DNA from 2 places in the Paraclostridium dentum genome. Region 1 is predicted to be linked to the other one. Evidence: riboswitches for the same ligand, from Rfam matches in the RefSeq annotation. Region 1 holds a riboswitch; the other holds the start of a gene.

Region 1 (7,705 bases):
CCAAATGTAGCTAAAGTATTAGTTGAAAACTTTGGCATAGGTGGAATAACAAATGTTGAAGATGATTTAAAAATGTTTTTAGGATAATTTTATAGAAAAAGGATGGCTCTACAATAAGTAAAGCCATCCTTTTTTATAAATATAATAAGTTATAAGGTTAAAATATTAATTATATAGCTATATTTTAAAAAATTTGTGAAATACTAACAATGTTGTTGAAATTTCACAAGGAGGAATTTTTATGGAAAATAATATGGCTATGGAATACCCCATGTTTTGTTATCAATGTGAGCAGACTGCTGGTGGTAAGGGCTGTACTAAGGTAGGCGTTTGTAGTAAAACACCAGAAATTGCAGCTCTTCAAGACTTGTTAATATATCAAATTAAAGGAATAAGTTGTTACGCAAAAGAGTTAATAGATAAAGGTGAAAAGATAGATAAGGAAATTGTAAGCTTTGTTGAAAACTCTTTATTTACCACTCTTACTAATGTAAATTTTGATGGAGATATTCATGAAAAAATGCTTAGACAATCACAAGAAATAAAACAAAGTCTAAGAAGTAGAGTTTCAAGTTGTTCTAATTGCTGTGAACAAGCTGAATATAACCTAAGTGATACTAGGGACCAAATGTTAAAAGATGCTAAGCGTGCAGGTATAATGTATAATCAAAATTTAGATCCAGATATAAGAAGTTTAAGACAAACAATCATATACGGTTTAAAAGGAATATCTGCATATGGACATCAAGCTAGAGAATTAGGATATTTTAATGATCAAGTTGATGAATTTTACTTTAGAGCATTAGCTGCGACAACAGATGATAAATTATCTGTTAATGACTTAATAACATGGACTCTAAGAACTGGTGATATGAGCGTTGCAGTTATGCAAAAACTAGATGAGGCAAACACAACTATATATAAAAATCCTTCTCCTCATAAAGTAAATGTTCATATTAAAAAAGGTCCATTTATTATAGTTTCAGGACATGATTTAAAAGATTTAGAAATGATTTTAAAACAAACTGAAGGAAAAGGAATAAACATTTATACTCATGGAGAAATGATACCATGTCATGGGTACCCAGAACTTAATAAATATCCTCATTTAGCAGGAAATTTTGGTGGTGCTTGGCAAGATCAGCAAAAAGAGTTTGATAATATACCAGGGTGTATTTTAATGACTACAAACTGTCTTATGAAGCCTAGAGATTCATATAAGGATAGAATATTTACTACGAGTGTAGTTGGATGGGATGGAGTAAAATACATAGGCAAAAATGATGATGGAGAAAAAGATTTTAGTGAGATTATAAATAAGACATTAGAATTAGGTGGATTTAAAGAAGATCAAGAGCCACACGAAATTCTAGTTGGATTTGGTCATAATGCCACTTTAAGTAATGCTCCAGCTATAATTGATGCTGTAAAATCAGGTAAATTAAGACATTTCTTCTTAATTGGAGGGTGTGATGGAGCAAGACCTGGAAGAAATTACTATACAGAATTTGCTCAAAAAGTACCTAAAGACTGCATAATACTTACGCTAGCTTGTGGTAAGTATAGATTTAATAAATTAGATTTTGGAGAAGTTGCTGGATTACCAAGACTTTTAGATGTAGGGCAATGCAATGATGCCTACTCAGCTGTAAGAATTGCTTTAGCATTAGCTGATGCTTTTGACACTGATGTAAATAGTTTACCACTATCCATAATTTTATCTTGGTATGAACAAAAAGCAGTAGCGGATTTACTAGCTTTATTGTCTCTAGGAATAAAAGGAATATACTTAGGACCATCAGTACCTGCATTTTTAAGTCCTAACGTACTTCAATATTTGGTAGACACATTTAATTTACAAATTATAAGTACTCCAGATAAAGATTTAGCATCTTGCTTAGAAGTTCCATCTAAGTAAATTAATTGAATGTAACTGGAGTTACGTAAATTTATTTAGATAAAGTTTATAATATATACAATATAATATTAAAAATTTAAAAAATACTATTTTAAAATTAAAATAAAAGGAGATAAAAATATGAAAGCATTTGTAGATAGAGATGGTTGTATAGGATGTCAAGCGTGTGCAGGGACTTGCCCAGATGTATTTAGTATGGATGACGACAATATATCAGTGCCTATAAAAGAAGATATACCTGAAGAAGTATTAGATTCAGCAAAGGATGCTAGAGATGGTTGTCCTGTTTCTGTTATAAGCATAAAATAATTTATACAAAGGAGAGATTAATATGATAACTAAAGATACTATAATAGCAGATATAATAAAAGCTAAACCTAATGCAGCACAAATACTTATGAATTATGGGATGGGCTGCATAGGATGCCCTTCCGCTCAAATGGAAAAGTTAGAGCAAGCATGTGAGATCCATGGATTAGATTTAGAAAAAATATTAAAAGAATTAAATGAAGCATAATTACAAAAGGGTTACCAACTTATTTGGTAATCCTTTTCTTTAGTATAAATTATATTAAATAGTGTAACCAGCGTTACAGAAAATAAAAATTAAATACTATATAATCTAAATATAGAAAGTTAAGAAAAATAAAATTTAAAAAGTGTATTTAAAATACTTATTTAAAAAGAAGTTTCGATAAATAATAGGAGGTTTTATTATGAGCTTATTTTTAGGAAAAATTCACTATTGGTTATTTAATAAAATAATTTGGTTTGAAGAGTTAGAAAGCGAAATAATAAAGTTAGCAGAGGCTGAAGGACTGGACATAGAAAAGTTAAATAAACAAATAAATTTAAAGTATGGAGAAAAATTAGAAAACAAAAAATTAGAAGACATTATTGATACAGGAAATATACATGGATGGCTACAAGAAAAAATACACTCATCAGAAGGAAGGATGGCATCGTGGACATCTAAAATTTTAGAAGATAATCCAGGATCATTGAAAAAAATAGAAAATATTTATAGAAATCAAGGGGTAAAAGCTGGTAAGGAATTAAGTTCTGTAAAAAATATTACTAATGCAAAAGAAATATATAATAGTATAAATGATTATATATTAGATGGAATGCCATGTGATAGAGTAAATGAAGTAATTACTTTAGAAGATGATGTTGTAAGGTGGAAAAGAAGAATATGTGTGCATAAGGAAATATGGGAAAATGAGAATGTAGATGTTAATATATTTTATAATCTTAGAGATTTATGGATAATATCATTTGTGAATACCGTAAACAATAATTTTGAATATACAAAAACTGATGATGAGGATTATGTAATCAAAAAAATATAAAAATTAAAAATAGTAACTTATGTTACAGATTCAAAATAAATTACACTATATAATGTGTATATAAAATAAACATTTATAAAATTGGAGGAACTATTATGGAAAATAAAATGTTTTGTTTTCAATGTCAAGAAACAGCTGGGTGTACAGGATGTACAAAATTTGGAGTATGTGGAAAATCACCAGATTTAGCTAGAATGCAGGATCTTTTAATATATACAACTAAGGGATTATCAGAGGTTACAACAAGACTTAGAAAAGAAGGTAAAAAAGTAAGCAGCAATGTAAATCATTTAATAACTATAAATTTATTTACGACTATAACTAATGCAAACTTCGATGATGAAGTATTTTATGCAAGAGTAAAAGAAACATTAAAAACAAAAGAAGATTTATTATCGCAATTAAGCAATAAGTCTAATTTATCAGAAGCTGCATTATGGAATGCAAGTTCAAATGCAGAAATGGATGTTAAGATAAGTATATTAAGTAAAATTAAAGATGCAATATTAGGAAGTGGAAAAGAGTTAACTCTTGATAATATAAATAAATTATTAGATGAAAAGTCAACTAAAGTCGGAGTCTTAGCAACTAAAGATGAAGATATAAGAAGCTTAAGAGAATTAATAATATATGGATTAAAAGGCTTATCAGCATACATGAAGCATGCTAATGCATTAGGATATGATGATGAAAAAATAAATGCTTTTATGCAAGCAACTTTAGCTAAGACTTTAGATGATAGCTTAAGTGTAGATGAGTTAATAGCACTAACTTTAGAAACTGGTAAAGTTGGAGTAGACGGAATGGCTTTACTTGATAGTGCAAATACGGGAACTTATGGACATCCAGAAATAACTAAGGTTGATATAGGAGTTAGAAATAACCCAGGAATACTTATATCAGGACATGATTTAAAAGACTTAGAACTATTATTAAAACAAACAGAAGGAACTGGAGTAGATGTATATACTCACTCAGAAATGCTTCCAGCACACTACTATCCAGCATTTAAAAAATATTCTCACTTTGCAGGAAATTACGGAAATGCTTGGTGGAAACAAAAAGAAGAGTTTGAAAGTTTTAACGGACCAATATTAATGACTACAAACTGTATAGTACCACCAAAAGATACTTACAAAGATAGAATATACACTACAGGAGCCGCTGGATTTGCAGGGGTTAAGCACATAAAAGGTAAGAGTGAAGACGATAAAGACTTCTCGGAAATAATAGAACAGGCTAAAAGCTGTCAACCTCCTACAGAAATAGAAAGAGGAGAAATAATTGGAGGATTTGCGCATAACCAAGTATTTGTATTAGCAGATGCAGTAGTAGATGCAGTTAAAAGCGGAGCAATAAAGAAATTCTTCGTTATGGCAGGATGTGACGGAAGAGCTAAATCAAGAAACTACTATACAGAATTTGCAGAGGCACTACCAAAAGATACAGTGATTTTAACTGCAGGATGTGCAAAATATAAATACAATAAGCTAAACTTAGGAGATATAAACGGAATACCTAGAGTATTAGATGCAGGACAATGTAATGACTCATATTCATTAGCGCTTATTGCATTAAAACTTAAAGAAGTATTTGAATTACAAGATATAAACGAATTACCAATAGCATTTAATATAGCATGGTATGAACAAAAAGCAGTAATAGTATTATTATCACTATTATACCTAGGGGTAAAAAATATACACTTAGGACCAACATTACCAGCGTTTTTATCACCAAATGTAGCTAAAGTATTAGTTGAAAACTTTGGCATAGGTGGAATAACAAATGTTGAAGATGATTTAAAAATGTTTTTAGGATAATTTTTTAAGTATAGTCTACATTGAGTAGGCTATACTTTTATTTTAATAAAAAAGTTCAGGAATAATAATTATTCATCTAAATTTAAAATTCAAGACAAAATAATAAACTTTATATGTAGAAATAAATATTTTTTTACACAATATGTTAATATAGTTATATAAATTAATATTTGGAGGAAATCATATGAAAAAAATATTTATTTCTATATGTATGATTGTATCTATATTTATGCTAACTGGATGTGTAAATTCAGATATAACCCTTAATATAGATAAAAAAGGAAATGCAAGTGTTACAGCACAAATTTTAAGTAGTGATTATTTAATGGATGGTATAAATGAGCAAGAATTAAAATCAAATTACGATAATGTTGAGAAAATAAAAGAATCAGGGAAAACAGGATATAAAATAACTGAAAACTTAGGAAATATTGCTGACTTAAAACAAAACAATAGTAAGGGAATTGAAAAGTTTGGAGATTTAGTAAGTGTAAAAAAAGAAGATAGCTTTTTATCTAACACATACGATATAAATATAAAATTAAAAGATTATATAAGCAAAAACATGAGTCAAGAAGAGCTAGGAATGTTAAATTTATTTGGATCAGGATTTGATTTGAATTTTAACTTAAATACACCTATAGAATTAGTAGAATCGAATGCGAATTCAAACTCAAAAAAAGATGGAATCTATAATTATAATTGGAATTTAAACTTATCAAACTTAGAAAACATACATGTAAAAGCAAAAATTCCAAATGTACAAAATATAATGATAATATCTATTTTAGGAATAGTTTTAATTTTAGGTTTATCTATATTTATTCTTAAAAAAAGAAAAAATAAGAATAACAAATAATAAATAATAAAAATTATGTTGTACATCATAAAAATGTCTGCTATAATTACAGTGAATTAAACAGATAATAATCACTAAATAGTGAATATTATCTGTTTAAAAAAACTTAATAGGCAAAATTAGGGAAATCTAATGACGCAAAGCTATAGGGGCTAAGGTATGTTTATACATATTATGCCAGCCAGTTGCCAAAGAGTATACATACTTTTTGTTTTTATACGGCATTATTATATGTCTTATTAACTATACCATTAAACTACTCTTTAGGAGTGGTTTTTTTTGTTAAGTAAAAAACAAAGGTTAATAAGATGCATAAGAGTGTGAGATTATAAGCGTCTAGTTTTTATATTAAGATTAACCTAGTATAGCCCAATTGGAGGGAAAGAATGAAAAATTTAAAAAGATTAAGGAAACGTAGAAGTAAAGTGCTAGTAGCTATAATGATGTCTATGCTTATAACACAAGGGTTATATTCAAGTGATAGCATAATTGTAAGTGCACAAGAACAAACTGCGAATCATTCTAAAAACACAGTTAGCCATAATCAAAAAAGAAATGTTATATATTATGGAGACTGGTCAATTTGGGGAGGACAGGAAAACTTTTATCCAAAGGATATACCAGCAGATAAATTAACTCATTTGAATTTTGCTTTTTTAGATTTTGATTCAAGTGGAAATTTAAAGTTTACAGATAAAGATGCTGCTGTTGGAGCACCTGTAGGTCAAGATGGTGTTCAATGGGGAGCTGCTAATGCTGGTGTATTAAGTGCATTTCAAGAATTAAAAGCAAAAAATCCAAATTTAAAAATAGGAGTCTCTCTTGGAGGATGGTCAAAATCAGGTGATTTTTCTGAAGTAGCTGCAAATCCAGATAAAAGAGCAAATTTAGTTAAAAATGTACTGAAATTTATTGAGTACACAAACATGGATTTTGTAGATATTGACTGGGAATACCCATGTGATGTTAGGCAACCTGATTTGGTAGACAACAAAAATGATGAAGGAACACCTAATGCAACTAAAGCAGATAAAGAAAATTATATAAAACTTTTACAAGAATTCAGAACAGAACTTGATAAACAAAGTAGTAAACTAAGTAAAGATTATGAACTATCTGTAGCAATACCTGCACCTAAGAGCAAAGTCGATTTAGGCATAGATGTAGAAAATCTTTTTAACATTGTAGATTTTGCAAATATAATGACCTATGACATGAGGGGAGCATGGGATGAATATAGCGGTCATCAAACAGCGCTTTATCCAAACGGAAGTGACCCTATAAAGGGTAATAATTTATCGATAGATGAGACTGTTGATTACCTAGTAGATAAAGGAGCTGAAAAAGATAAAATTGTAATAGGAGCAGCTTATTATAGTAGGGGCTGGGATAAAGTTGAAAAAGGTAGTAACAATTCTTTGCCAGGAATTTTTAACAAGGCTTCAATAACTACAAAAGATGCAGATCAGACACCATCAAGAGGAGCTATAAATGAAGCTCCATTAGCGTCAGGAGATGGAGGACGCATGGGCGGAGTGTGGTCATACAGAAGTTTAGATAAATTAAAATCAAAGTATCCAGGACTAAAAGAATATTGGGATGATACAGCAAAAGCACCGTATCTTTATGATGAAAGTACTGGAAAGCTTTTTACATATGATAATGTAAAATCAATAACAGAAAAAACAAAATATGTAAATGATAATAACCTTGGAGGTATGATAGGATGGATGGCCTCTCAAGATGCTAAAAC
Region 2 (7,705 bases), 1.2 Mb from region 1:
AAGCTAATGAATTAGCTTTAGAACTTGGAAATCCAAGAGTTGCTAACATGATAATGTTAGGAGCATACTTAGAGTTAAATAAATGTGTGGAAGTAGATTCTGTATTAGAAGCATTTAAAAAAGTTTTCGGTCCAAGTAAAGAAAAATTTGTTCCATTAAACAAAGCAGCTTTACTAAAAGGTGCTGAAGCAGTTAAATCTCAAGAAGCGCTTGCATAGTCGCAAAATGTCATGTTTGTTTAATTAATGACACAAAAGAGACAATAGTGTAAATACTATTGTCTTTTTTTGTGAAACATATTAAAATAACAATTATGAACTAAAGACCTGTATTGAACATAGTATAAAACTGTGATATATTAGAGTCTTATTGCTGGAAGGAGTTTTTTTAAAATGAGAAAATATTTTGGAACTGACGGAGTAAGAGGAATAGCTAATACAGAGCTTAACTGCGAGCTAGCATATAAACTAGGTAGAGCAGGAGGGTATGTTTTAACTAAAGGTAAAGATAAGGTTAAGGTTGTAGTTGGTAAAGATACAAGAGTATCTGGAGATATGCTAGAATCAGCCCTTATAGCTGGACTTATGTCAGTTGGATGTGATATTATAACTGTTGGTGTAATACCAACTCCAGGAGTTGCATACTTAACGAAGCATTACAATGCAGATTGTGGAGTAGTTATATCAGCATCTCACAACCCAGTAGAATATAATGGAATAAAATTCTTTAATGAACATGGATATAAACTTGATGATTCTATTGAGCTTGAAATAGAGTCATATATAGATGATATAGAAAAAGTAGAAGTACATCCAACTGGAGATAAAGTTGGTAAAAAGATACACGAACATGATGCTGTAAGAGATTATGTTGATTACTTAAAGACTATAGTAAATATAGATTTTAATGGATTAAAAGTTGTGTTAGATTGTGCGAATGGAGCTGCATATAAAGTTGCCCCAATGGTATTTGAAGAATTAGGTGCAGATGTAGTAGCTATAAATAATACACCAGATGGAAATAACATAAATGATAAATGTGGATCAACACACCCAGAGGGTCTTCAAGAAGCTATATTAAAAAATAAAGCTGATTTAGGACTTGCATATGATGGGGATGCAGATAGACTAATAGCTGTAAATGAAAAGGGTCAAATTGTAGATGGTGACCATATAATGATATTAAGTGCAATATATTTAAAGAAGCACAACAAGTTAGCTAAAGATACTTTAGTTGTTACAGTTATGAGTAATATAGGATTAGTTATAGCTGCAAAAGAAAACAACATAAATCTAGCAACAACAGCTGTAGGAGACAGATATGTTTTAGAGGAAATGAAAAACAGTGGATATAATTTAGGTGGAGAGCAATCAGGTCATATGATTTTCTTAGATTATAATACGACTGGAGATGGAACTTTAAGTTCTTTAGTTTTGGCTCAAATAGTTAAAGAAGAAGGTAAAACTTTATCAGAACTTGCAGCAGTAATGAATCAATATCCACAAGTATTAGTTAATGCTAGAATAAAAAATGAAAATAAAAATAGATATATGGAAATACCAGAAATTAAAGCTGAAATAGAAAGAATAGAAAAACTAATGGACGGATGTGGAAGAGTCTTAATAAGACCATCAGGAACAGAGCCATTAGTAAGAGTTATGTTAGAGGGTAAAGATGAAGGTCAACTAAAAGAATTAGCTACAAATTTAGCTAATTTAATACAAGAGAAATTATCATAATTTCAGAAGTAAATACTAAGATTAAGTCTTAGTATTTACTTTGCAAGCGCCAGAACTTAGTAAAATCTAAGTTGACGAGGACAGAGTTTATCGAATTGTCGGCGGATACTCTGCGGTGTGTTTACCATCGGAAGACTTTTACAAACCGTATAAGTGATTATATGTACAAAAAAAAGTTTATGTAAACTGACCTGAATCTTAAAAATATATAAAATAATAATATTTTTAGGAGGACACAAATTATGTGTGGTATAGTTGGATATTTAGGAAATAGAATGGCGACAGAAGTTTTAGTAGAAGGACTATCAAAGCTTGAATACAGAGGGTATGATTCTGCAGGTGTTGCTATAAATACAGGAAATGAGTTAGAAATAAGAAAATTTAAAGGAAGATTAGCTGTTTTAGCAGAGGATCTAGAAAAGAACCCTATAAATGGAGGTTTAGGAATAGGACATACAAGATGGGCAACTCATGGAGAGCCATCAGATGTTAATTCACATCCTCACTTTAATATGGATAGAACAATAGCTGTAGTTCACAATGGAATTATAGAAAACTATATGGAATTAAAAGAAGAATTACAAGCTGAAGGTGTAAAATTCTTATCTCAAACAGATACAGAAGTAGTAGCACATTTAGTTGATAAATATTATGAAGGTAATTTATTAGATGCAGTATATAAAGCTACTCAAAGATTAAGAGGAGCATATGCACTAGGTGTTATATGTAAAGATAATAATCAAGAATTAGTATCAGTTAGAAAAGATAGTCCTTTAGTTGTGGGACTTGGAGATGGAGAAAACTTTATAGCGTCAGATATACCTGCAATATTAAAATATACAAGAAATGTATATTTCTTAGAAAATGGTGAATTTGTTCATATAGTAGGAGATAAAGTTACTATATTAAATGAAAATAGAGAAGTAGTAAATAAAGAAGTTAATGAAATTACTTGGGATGTTGAAGCTGCATCTAAAGGTGGATACGAACATTTCATGTTAAAAGAAATATATGAACAACCTAATGGAGTAAAAGAAACATTAGTAAGAAGATTAAATGAAAACGGAGAAATCCATTTAGATGATATAAAGATGACTAAAGAAGATTTAGACAATATAAATAGAGTTTATATAGTAGCGTGTGGAACTGCTTATCATGCTGGACTTATAGGAAAATTCGCTATAGAAAAATTTGCTAAGATACCAGTTATAACAGATATAGCATCAGAATTTAGATATAGAGATCCATTTATAGATGATAAGACACTATTAATATTAGTAAGTCAATCAGGAGAAACTGCAGACACTTTAGCTTCTTTAAGATATGCTAAAGAAAGAGGAGCTAGAATATTATCAGTAACTAACGTTGTTGGATCTTCAATTGCAAGGGAATCAGACGATGTATTCTATACTTGGGCAGGACCTGAAATATCAGTTGCATCAACTAAGGCATATACAACTCAATTAGTATCATTCTATATGATAGCTTTAGACTTTGCTATAAAGAAAGGTACTATAACTAGAGAGTACTATAATGAAATGATAGAAAAACTAAAAGAAATGCCTTCAAAGGTTGAAGAAGCTTTAAAACAAGAAGATCATATAAAAGAAATTGCTAAGACTTTAAAAGAAAAACACAGTGCATTCTACTTAGGTAGAGGATTAGATTATAATATAGCTATGGAAGGTGCTTTAAAAATAAAAGAAATATCATATATACATGCAGAAGCATTTGCTGCAGGTGAGTTAAAGCATGGAACTATAGCATTAATAGAAAAAGGAACTCCTGTAGTTGCTATAGCTTCTCAAGGAGAGTTATTTGAAAAAATGGTTTCTAACATGGAAGAAGTTAGAGCAAGAGGAGCATATGTAATTGCTGTAGCTCAAGAGAAAAATAAAGAAGTTGAAAAATCTGCTGATGAAGTGATCTATATACCTAATGTTGAGGATGTATTATCAAGCATATTAACAGTTTTACCACTTCAATTATTATCTTACTATGTTGCAGTTGAAAGAGGTTGCGATGTAGATAAGCCAAGAAACTTAGCTAAATCAGTTACTGTTGAATAATAACAATCAAAGGTGATATCTCAATTTTGTATTGAGAATCACCTTTTTAAACTTTATGTATAATTTTATATACAATACTAATTTAAGATACTGACTAATTAACTAAATCTTAAAAATAGTGATTTGAAGCTTTTGAGAGTATAAGATAGGGTAAATCTAAATGAAACTCATACGAAAGCTTAAAAGCGCCAAATTTAGTCTCTAATGCGCAATTAAATATATTTCATAATGAATTGAGAAGCGAAGAACTATATCCTATATGTGGGCATCTTGGATATATGGAGTTATTGATGCAACCGGCTACACTTAAAATATAAGTATAGCTTTTTTATTGTGTAAAATTATATATAATTTAATATGTATAGAAAAAATTATAATAATATATTAAAATATTTTTGGAATCATGAATAGTATAACCAACCAATTTTTGTTAATACTTTATAGTATAAAACTGGAAATATGGGGAGGTAATACTATGAAAAAAATATTAGTGAGTATAAGTTTGATATTTATATTTTTATTAGGGATAGTTTTGTTCTATGGAGAATCAGAAGCTGAAATAAAGAATAATGGATATAATCAACTAGTAAATACTTTTGAAAGTATAGATAGTAATTTTAAATTTTATAATATGAAAGCTAATGCATATTTAGATAAATCTTTAGAAAAAGAAGAGATGAAAAATATTTGCATGGAAATAATTTCTAACTTAGGGCTTGAGGAATCTAATTTAAAATGGATTGAAAGTAAAAAGGATACTCAAACTCAGGTATATGCACAGATAGATGAAAAAGATAGAAATATATCTATCATTGTCGCTAATAAAGGTAAAAATGAGTCATATATTATAGTTGACATATTAGAAAATAAAGTATATAAAGATATAGTGGATATTTATACAGTTGTAGAAAATACTCTAAATTTGTATTGCAAAAAAGTCGATATTTATACATGTATGGCTGGAGAGTATAAAAAAAAGTTACAACTACACAAATATGATGATATTTTGAAAAAAATATTATATAATATGAATGCTAAAGAAATAGATAGGGTTGAAGAAGAAAACTTTATGTCGGTAACAGCTTTTAGTAAATTGATTAAAACTGATTACCTTGAATATTTGGGAAATAAGGTAAATTTAAATATAGGAATTAGGTATAGCGAAAACGAAGAAAAAACTATGATTTACGTAGCTACACCTATAATAAAATTAGATTATTAGTGTGAGGAGAAAAGTGAAATGGCAAAAATTTTAGTTAAGAAGAGTAATCCACTTGTAGGAAGTGTTAAAATAGATGGGGCAAAAAATGCAGTATTACCAATAATAGCAGCAACTTTATTAGCGGATGGAAAATCAGTGTTAAAAGGGGTTCCTAACTTAAAAGATGTACATGTAATATCTGACTTATTAAGACATTTAGGTGCTGAGGTTGAATATAAGGATTGTACATTAACAGTAGATGCAAGTAATATAAAGACTTGTGAAGCTCCATATGAGCTTGTAAGAAAGATGAGAGCATCATTCTTAGTAATGGGACCACTACTTGCTAGATTTAACCATACAAAGATATCTATGCCAGGAGGATGTGCAATAGGAACTAGACCTATAGATTTACATCTAAAAGGATTTAAGGCATTAGGAGCTAATGTAATAATAGATCATGGATTTGTGGAGGCTAATACGGAGAAATTAGTAGGAAGTAAGTTATACTTAGACTTCCCATCAGTAGGAGCTACAGAAAATATAATGATGGCTGCTGCTTTAGCAGAAGGTACTACTATAGTAGAAAATGCTGCAGAAGAACCAGAAATAGTTGATTTAGCAAACTTCTTAAATGAAATGGGAGCTGACGTAAAAGGGGCAGGAACTAACACAATAAGAATAAAAGGAGTTAAGTCACTTAAAGGTGCTGAACATACAGTTATACCAGATAGAATAGAAGCAGCTACATATATGGTTGCAGCAGCTATGACAAAAGGAGATATAACTATAGACAATGTAATTATGGAACATTTAAAGCCTGTTGTAGCTAAATTAAAAGAGGCTGGATGTGAAATAATAGATATGGATAATTCTGTGAGAGTCAAAGGACCTGAGGTATTAAAGCCAATAGATATCAAGACATTACCACACCCAGGGTTCCCAACAGATGTTCAAGCTCAATTTATGGCTATGGCTACTGTAGCAAATGGAACGGGAGTAGTTATAGAAACTGTATTTGAAAATAGATTTATGCACGTTGCAGAGTTCAATAGAATGGGCGCTAATATAAAAATAGAAGGTAGAAGTGCTATTGTTTCAGGTGTAGATCAATTACATGGATCAACAGTAAAAGCAACAGATTTAAGAGCTGGAGCTGCGTTAATTTTATGTGGACTTATAGCTGAAGGAGTAACTGAAATAGGAGATATATATCATATACAAAGAGGATATGTAGACATAGATAAGAAGATACAAGCATTAGGTGGAAATATAGAAATAATTGAAGACTAATAATTAGTCATAATTAACACGGGTTTTTCATAAAATTTATGGATTAGAAGTATTTATCCAAGGAGGAAAATTTTATGAAAAACCCATTGTTAGTTTTAGCTAGTACTGTTTTGGTAACTGCGGCGATACCTATTTGCGTATCTATATTTGCATATAGTTCGGATTCAAAGTCAGATATAGTACCACATATCCAAAATAAGTTGAAAATTGAAACTAAGCTAAAAATTAATAAAAAGAAAAGTGTTAAAAATTACGAAACTATAAATAAGGAATCACCTAAAATAAAGGTTTATAATCATAAAAAAGGAATAGTGGAGACTATAGACATAGAAGCTTATTTATGTGGAGTTCTTGCAGGGGAAATGTCTGCAGAGTTTGATAAAGAGGCTTTAAAGGCGCAAGCAGTAGCTGCTAGAACATTTACAGTATATAGTGAAAAAACTGGTAAGCATAAAAATGCAGCTGTATGTACAGATTATAAGCATTGTCAGGAATATAAAAGTAAATCAGAATTACTAAGTAAAAATGGCCAAGCTTGGATGGATAAATTTTATACAAAAATAGAACAAGTTGTGAAAGATACTAAGGGTCAAATTATAGTATATGAAGATGAGCCAATTTTACCATTATATTTTTCTACATCATCAGGAAATACAGAAAATAGTGAAGAGGTATTTAGTACTAAATATCCATATTTGAGATCTGTAGATAGTCCTTATGATAAAAATGCTCCTAAATATGCATCTAATGTTAAGATAAATAATTCTGACTTTATAAATACGTTGAGAAAAGGTTATCCTAATATGTCGATTTCTAATGATAAATTATCAAAACAAGTTAGTATAGAAGAAAGAAGTAAAGGTGGGTCGGTTGAGAAGATAAAGATTGGAAATAAAGAGATATCAGGCCGTGACATAAGGAGTTTATTTAATTTAAATTCTGCTAACTTTGATTTGAAATTTAATAAAGATTATGTGGATATTGTTGTAAAAGGATATGGTCATGGTGTAGGTATGAGTCAATGGGGAGCAGAAGGAATGGCTAAGGATGGGTATAAATATTATGAAATATTAGAACATTATTACTCAAATGTTAATATTAAAGATACATATTAAAAACTCTAAACTAACTTGATTTGCAAGTTAGTTTAGAGTTTTTTTGTATTTCAAGAATTAAATGAAATGAAGAGATGAAGATATATTAATTTATTTATATATAGTGAAAAATTAATATTAAAAATATGAAAATAAAATAAATATAAAAGAATAAAAATTGTATAAAAATAACAAATAAGGTACAAAATACAAATGTATGAATATATTTGGAGGTGCGTCATGAAAAAGAAAAAACTATTAGAGAAAGATGGTTTTTACTTAGCCTTATTTGTATGTGTTTGTTTAGTA

What was found. Region 1 has a riboswitch for cyclic di-GMP ahead of ACN6I1_RS07975 (glycosyl hydrolase family 18 protein). Riboswitches for the same ligand answer to the same signal wherever they lie in the genome.
Region 2: another riboswitch for cyclic di-GMP. It lies ahead of ACN6I1_RS13665 (YwmB family TATA-box binding protein); the one in region 1 lies ahead of ACN6I1_RS07975 (glycosyl hydrolase family 18 protein).

The regions. Positions count from the first base shown of each region.
Region 1 covers NZ_CP183813.1:1,754,670-1,762,374, reverse strand. Annotated here, with positions in the region: gene hcp (hydroxylamine reductase) at 1-87, shown strand, start outside; gene hcp (hydroxylamine reductase) at 242-1,918, shown strand; gene ACN6I1_RS08000 (ferredoxin) at 2,039-2,227, shown strand; gene ACN6I1_RS07995 (DUF1858 domain-containing protein) at 2,250-2,435, shown strand; gene ACN6I1_RS07990 (hypothetical protein) at 2,635-3,270, shown strand; gene hcp (hydroxylamine reductase) at 3,366-5,093, shown strand; gene ACN6I1_RS07980 (LPXTG cell wall anchor domain-containing protein) at 5,278-5,952, shown strand; cyclic di-GMP riboswitch class I at 6,055-6,145, shown strand; gene ACN6I1_RS07975 (glycosyl hydrolase family 18 protein) at 6,339-7,705, shown strand, end outside.
Region 2 covers NZ_CP183813.1:2,937,111-2,944,815, reverse strand. Annotated here, with positions in the region: gene ACN6I1_RS13680 (2-oxoacid:acceptor oxidoreductase family protein) at 1-218, shown strand, start outside; gene glmM (phosphoglucosamine mutase) at 393-1,739, shown strand; gene glmS (glutamine--fructose-6-phosphate transaminase (isomerizing)) at 1,982-3,808, shown strand; cyclic di-GMP riboswitch class II at 4,036-4,119, shown strand; gene ACN6I1_RS13665 (YwmB family TATA-box binding protein) at 4,284-5,030, shown strand; gene murA (UDP-N-acetylglucosamine 1-carboxyvinyltransferase) at 5,049-6,302, shown strand; gene spoIID (stage II sporulation protein D) at 6,377-7,417, shown strand; gene ACN6I1_RS13650 (M23 family metallopeptidase) at 7,637-7,705, shown strand, end outside.